DNA from 3 places in the Paenibacillus sp. JT22N12 genome. Region 1 is predicted to be linked to each of the others. Evidence: predicted binding sites of a transcription regulator. Region 1 holds the regulator's gene; each other region holds the start of a gene.
The links. The regulator Rex, encoded in region 1, represses fermentation and respiration genes when NADH is low (regulators of the CRP and FNR family bind a similar motif). The targets are predictions, from matches to a motif close to TTGTGAAATATTTCACAA.
Positions count from the first base shown of each region.

Region 2: the regulator Rex is predicted to act here: its motif matches at 982-999, upstream of nadA (quinolinate synthase NadA).
Region 3: the regulator Rex is predicted to act here: its motif matches at 1,118-1,135, upstream of AC0YOA_RS32170 (DUF1641 domain-containing protein).

Region 1 is NZ_JBWDNU010000002.1:1,193,719-1,195,989, forward strand. It holds gene dinG (ATP-dependent DNA helicase DinG) at 1-936, shown strand, start outside; gene AC0YOA_RS10830 (redox-sensing transcriptional repressor Rex) at 933-1,583, shown strand; gene AC0YOA_RS10835 (amidohydrolase) at 1,564-2,271, shown strand, end outside.
Region 2 is NZ_JBWDNU010000020.1:15,379-17,649, reverse strand. It holds gene ftsH (ATP-dependent zinc metalloprotease FtsH) at 1-627, shown strand, start outside; gene nadA (quinolinate synthase NadA) at 1,028-1,966, shown strand; gene nadB (L-aspartate oxidase) at 1,999-2,271, shown strand, end outside.
Region 3 is NZ_JBWDNU010000014.1:123,391-125,661, reverse strand. It holds gene AC0YOA_RS32175 (NAD(P)/FAD-dependent oxidoreductase) at 1-549, opposite strand, end outside; gene AC0YOA_RS32170 (DUF1641 domain-containing protein) at 577-1,011, opposite strand; partial or broken gene AC0YOA_RS32165 (helix-turn-helix domain-containing protein) at 1,448-1,768, opposite strand; gene AC0YOA_RS32160 (hypothetical protein) at 1,872-2,228, opposite strand.

The sequences.
Region 1 (2,271 bases):
GACAAGAAAGAAATGGTTTACTGGATCGAAGCGAATAATAACTATCGGGCCAAGTCCATTCATTTGTACGCCGTGCCTGCCAATGTCAGCGAGCAGCTGCGCAATTATTTTTTTGATTTGAAACGGAGTGTTGTGCTGACCTCGGCGACATTGTCGGTGCAGAAGTCCTTCCAATATGCCTGTGAGCAGCTGGGCCTGAACCAGGATGAACAAAGCGGACGGCTTAAAACGGTTCAGCTGCCATCTCCATTTAATTACCGGGATCAGGCGCTGGTCATCATTCCGCGCAATTTTCCCGTATTGAAGGGAGCGGCGGGCGATCCGCTATTTAATGAAATGCTGATTAAATCACTGGCCGAAGCCGCTATCCAGACAAAGGGGAGAATGCTGGTTCTGTTTACCTCCTACCGCATGCTGCGCCAGGTCTATGATCCGCTCAAGGAATTGCTGGCTCCAAGCGGAATTCAACTGCTCGGCCAGGGGATTGACAGCGGGAACCGCAGCAAGCTTACGCGCAGATTTCAGCAGCAGGCGGCATCGGTGCTGCTGGGAACGAGCAGCTTCTGGGAAGGGGTCGATATTCCCGGCGATGCGCTCACCTGCCTGGCTATTGTGAGGCTGCCTTTTCAACCTCCCAATCATCCGCTCGTTGAAGCCAAATCGGAGCTGCTGCAGGAGCAGAAGCAGAATCCGTTCATGAAATTGTCCATTCCCCAGGCGGTTATCCGTTTCAAGCAGGGATTCGGACGGTTGGTCCGCACCAACCGGGACCGGGGGATTGTCCTGATTTATGATACACGGGTCATCGATACGTATTATGGCAAATATTTTCTTTACTCGCTTCCAGGGCCGAAGATTGAGCATATGCACTTGGAACAGATCGTTCCGCGAATCGGGGAATGGTTGTCCGTAGGTCAAGAAGGGGTGAAGTCATGAAGAAAATATCCGAAGCAGTCGTCCGCAGGCTCCCGGTTTATTTGCAGGTTCTCAGCGATTTGAGCAAGAGGGATGTGCAGACGGTTTCCTCCCAGGAGCTTGGGAACAAACTGGATCTGAATCCGGCCCAAATCCGCAAGGATCTCGCCTACTTCGGTGAATTCGGACGAAAGGGGATCGGTTATGATGTATCCTATCTGATAGAGAAAATCCGCCAAATCCTCAAGCTGGACCAAGGTCTGAATGTCGGGCTTGTCGGTGCCGGCAACCTGGGCCGGGCTTTGTGCAATTACAATACGTATTTAAAAGATAATATGAAAATTACCGCTGTTTTTGACGCTAATCCGGCCATGATCGGGGTAGCGATCAACAGTCTGGTCGTCATGCCCATGGATCAGTTGAAGGATATCGTCGTTGCCCGCAATATCCGCATCGGCATCATTACAGTACCTGCTGCAGAAGCGCAGAATGTAGCAGACGGATTTGTGGAAGCCGGTGTGGAGGGCATCTTGAATTTTGCCCCCACGATTCTTCGCGTCCCGGAGCATGTTCGTATCCATTATGCCGATTTTACGACGGAGCTGCTCAGCTTGGCCTATTACCTGGAAAAAGAAGGGGACGAAACGGATGAACCGGTTATGGATTGAGAACGGCACCTTTGTGACAATGAACGATAAGGCTCCCGTGTTGAAGGGGCATATGGTGGTTGAAAATGACCGCATCACTTATCTGGGCGAACAGCCGCCAAGCCCGCTGCCGGAAGGCGCGCTGCGTATGGACGGAAGCGGCCTTATCTTCATGCCAGGCCTGATAAATACGCATGGTCATGCGGCAATGTCGCTGCTGCGCGGCTACTCGGATGATCAGAATCTCCAGGTATGGCTGGAGCAGAAGATGTGGCCAATGGAGGGCAAGTATATCGATGAGGATACTCGGTGGGGTACTTCGCTTGCCGTGATCGAGATGTTGAAATCCGGCACCACAACCTTTGTGGATATGTACGACCGGATGAATATCGTGGCTGAGGTTGTGGAGCAGTCGGGTATCAGAGGGGTGTTGACGCGCGGCGTTATCGGCTTATGCCCGCCGGATGTGCAGACGGCCAAGCTGGAGGAAGCCAAGAGCTTCGCCAGAGACTGGAACGGCAAAGCGGATGGACGGATCACCACGATGATGTCCCCGCATGCACCCTATACTTGTCCTCCCGATTATATTGAACGCATTATAGCTGCGGCGCATGAGCTCGATGTCCCGTTACATACCCATATGTCCGAGACGGCTGCAGAGGTGCAGCAGAATGTCAATGACTACGGCTGCCGCCCTGTCGAGCATCTG
Region 2 (2,271 bases), on a different contig from region 1:
TATGTTATCATGCTTCCTAAGGAAGGCGACCGCATGCTGTCAACCAAGAAGGAGCTGCTCGATAAAGTGACGGGACTCCTTGGAGGACGTGTTGCCGAAGAGCTGTTCATTGGCGAAATCGGCACAGGCGCTTACAGTGACTTCAAACAAGCGACCAGCATTGTTCGTGCCATGATTATGGAATACGGGATGAGCGACAAGCTCGGACCGATGCAGTTCGGCAGCTCGCAGGGTCAGGTATTCCTGGGTCGTGATATCGGACATGAACAGAATTATTCCGATGCCATCGCCTATGAAATTGACCAGGAAATGCAGAGCTTTATTCAATCCTGCTACGATCGTGCCAAAGCGCTGCTTACGGAGAAAAGCAAAGAGATGCATCTCATTGCATCAACTCTGCTGGAAGTGGAAACGCTGGAGCTTGATCAAATCAAGCGTCTGATCGAGACGGGCTCGATCGATGGAACAGGTACAGGAACTCCATCCGAAGGCACCTCTGAAGAACCTCACGGGGAGCCAATCATTGATAACATCGGTGGTGTGAAGGTTCGCATTCAATCCAAGGAAACAGAAGATCTGTCGCCTCCGGACGATCCGGATAGCGGCAACGACAACGGAACCAAATAAAGACCAGATCAAAGCCATCGAAGGCTGTTCGCAAGCAGACAACTGCGCGGGCAGCCTTTTTTGCCCCGGTAAGAATGATTATTGATTTTTTTAATATATTGTGTAAAAAGTTTACTTTGCCGTACCAAAGTTGATGCAGCCGTTTCTTCTTGAAAACAAGCCTCTGTAGAAGGGTGGATAAGATTTGCAGCCCCTATGTGTTCAATGAAGCGCATTGTCTTCGCAGATGGCTTAAAACGGTCCCTTTTGTCGGTTGACAGCAGGAAGCACACTGTGTAAATTAAATGTTAAACAATCGAAAACGCTTTGTCATGATTGTGCGGCAGATTGAACATCTATAAGTCATGTAGGGGTTTGTGCATCTGTTCACAAAGTCAGTGAAAAGAGGAGACTTAAGACTATGGAAGCATTGGCTCTCGAGCGCAAAGCGGAACAAAACCGCGAGCTGCGGGAACGTTTAATGCAGCTTAAGAAAGAACGCAACGCTATTATATTGGCGCATTATTATCAGCGTGACGAAATACAGGAGGTGGCTGACTTCCGCGGGGACTCGTTCCTGCTCGCACAGAAGGCCGCTCAGACCGACGCAGATGTTATTGTTTTCTGCGGCGTCCATTTTATGGGGGAAAGCGCCAAGATTTTGGCTCCAAACAAGACGGTCATTATTCCTGATGAACGTGCCGGTTGCCCAATGGCCGATATGGTCAATGTGGATGGTTTGCGCAAACTGAAGGCGCAGCATCCCAATGCGAAAGTCGTGACTTATATTAACTCCTCTGCTGAGATCAAAGCGGAAACGGATATTTGCTGTACCTCGGCCAACGCTGTGCGTGTGGTGAACTCGGTGGATTCGGATGAGATCATCTGGGTGCCGGACAAGAACCTCGGTCATTATGTTCAGCAGCACACGGACAAAAAAATGATCATTTGGGAAGGCTACTGCAACACCCACGATATGCTGACCGTCAAAGATGTAGAAGAGATGAAAGCCAAGTATCCGAATGCACAATTTGTCGTTCATCCGGAATGCCGCCCGGAAGTCGTTCAACTTGGCGATTTTGTAGGAAGCACGACGGCGATCCTGAAATACTGCAAAGAGTCGGACAACAAAGAATTTATTGTAGGCACGGAGGATGGCACCGGTTACCAACTGCGTTTGGACAGCCCGGACAAAACCTTCCATTTTGCTTCCAAGTATCTGGTTTGCCCGAATATGAAAGTGAACAACCTCAAGAAGCTTGTAAAAAGCCTTGAAACCATGCAGCCGCAAATATATGTTCCCGACCATATTGCCGATCAGGCACGACTATCACTGGAGCGCATGCTGCTGGTGAAATAAGGAATGAACTTTAGAGAGGAAAATCTATTACGATGATCCCACGATATTTAGTAGATGTATCGCTCGCAGATCTTCCTGTTATCGACAAGGATGTTATCGTCATCGGGGCCGGCATTGCCGGCCTTTTTACCGCTATTAAGTCCAGCAGCGATAATGATGTGCTGATGATAACGAAGAAGTCTCTTCTGGACAGCAACACACGATATGCCCAAGGCGGCATTGCTGCCGTCATATCGGAGGATGATTCTCCGGAATATCACAGGCAGGATACGCTCATCGCAGGTGCCGGACTCTGTTCCCATGCG
Region 3 (2,271 bases), on a different contig from region 1:
CTTGCGGCAGATGCCTGGAAGCTCGTCCGCCAGCTCGCCCACAAGCTCCACGCCTGTAAGTCCGCCGCCGCCGATAACGAAAGTAGCGTCCGCTTTGTTTTTGGTTTTGCTGTATTCGCGGATGCAGTCTTCAACATGCGCGTAGACACGGTTGGCGTCCTGTACGGATTTCAGGGTCAGGCTGTTTTCCTGCAGTCCCGGAATACCGAAGTAGTTCGTTTCGCTGCCCAGAGCAAGAACCAGGGAATCATAACGATAGGATTCTCCGCCCTCAAGCTTCACTGAACGGCCTGCGACATCGATTTTTTGAACCGTGCCGACTTTAACGTTGATTTGCTTGCCTTTAAGCAGCTTCTCCAAAGGCAGGGCAACCGCCTTCTCTTCCACATTGCCCGCCGCAAGACGGTGCAGTTCCGTGATGATTTGATGTGAAGGAACACGGTTAATGACTGTGATTGTAGCCTCTTCTGCCGACAGATGCTCACGTGCCGAAAGAGCGCTCAACAAGCCGCCGTAACCGCCGCCCAATATAAGAATATGTTTACTCACGTTCATCCTCCGTTCTGAATGATTAATCTATTCGTCTTTTTTATTTCTTTCGCCCAGAATATCCAGGTAAGCTTGGCTGAAACGAAGCATTTTCTGAAGCTCCGGATCTTTCAGCAGCTTAAGCATGCCAAACAAACCGATGGTTGCTTCGCTTTGCTCAGCGCGGTCATTCGCTTCGATAACGGCAGATGCGTAGCCTTTGACTTTCTTCTCAAGCGGCTTTACCACCTCTTGAAGGCCTCCGACCATATCTTGAATAAGCACGCGGTCCGTTGCCACTTTTGAAGCAAGATCATACGTTTTGGTAAGCAGAGTCATCATTTCAGTAAGCTTCGGCAGTTGTTCCACCAATACCGTTAAGGACTCTTGTACTTCCGGCTTTAGCAGTTGATCCAGCACATCCGGCTTGGCAGCTGCTTGTACTGCGGTAACTTCTGTTTGTTGTACAGTTGTTTCTGACATTTGCACGTTTCCTCCTTCATTCAAATAAATAGTGCCGGCTCGCTGCTGAAAACGGATACTCTTCTAATCAGTCGGAATGTAATAACTTTTCATCTATCAGCCTTCTTAGTGAAAATCTTCACATAGAATCATAGAGGTTGGCCGTATCCAGACTGATGCGAACGACATGGTCACATCTGTATCTATTGTATACCTAAACGACGAATTTTGCATCCCCAAAACAAATTGTCAGATCTTTTGTTTTTATGGCGGATCTGGATTTATTATACGGGATAGTCTGGCTGCTTATTCTACCTCGGCCAATGAGAATTTTTCAACAAGAAAAACGGCTGGGTGCATATCGCGCTGCCGGTTATTTTTTAATATGAGGGTTATGGCGTTGTTCCTTGCTTATCCCAGATGTAAATTGTAACCGTTTAACATTTGTTGGTTCCTGTTATCGGAATTTATGGATGATGAATAGTGGAGAGAACCGCATTTTTTCTTCAGGTACGGCACTTAAAGAATTGCGAAGTCGATTCATACCGCTAACCGGGGGCAGACCGAACATTCGGGCATATTTCCTGCTGAATTGGAAAGGACTTTCATAACCTGCCTGAAAGGCCGCATCCGCAGCTTCCGCGACGTTTCCCTAAGCAGCAGACGGCGGGCCTTCTGCAGTCTTATTTGCTTCTGATACTGCAAGGGACTCATGGCGGTAACTTTCTTTGAAATGCTGATGCAGCGATGACGGGCTCATATTCACAGCCCTTGCCAGCGCTGTTTATTGTCTTTTGCTAACCAACCTTGCCGCTGACCAAAATCAAATAGAGGACCGCCTGCAATTTGCCAGGCGGTCCTCTATTTGAATACGGAGCTGATTACAGAGAAAACAAGGTGTATACACCTATAGCCAGGACAATAACGGAGACTGCGCTGCATAAATAAGTATGCCGCGTCAGATTGGCGCGTTTCCTCCATGCTAATGCCAGCTGCCGGCAGGCAAAATACATACTGATTATATTGACAAGAAACAGCACGAGAATGAGCACATCCATAATGACGGAGCCATGACCTTCCATATCCCGATGCTGCAACTGCATCCCCGCTGTCGCGCCCATTATGAGCGGAGCCAAGGCCCAATGGATCAGATGCAGAATAATGACGCCCGTAACCGAAATAAAAGATAAGGTGGAATATTTCGACTCAAGACCCATTACCCTGATTTTCTGCAGCATTCCATTCCCCCTTTTCACTTAAGGCGGCGGCTTGTTCTTTACA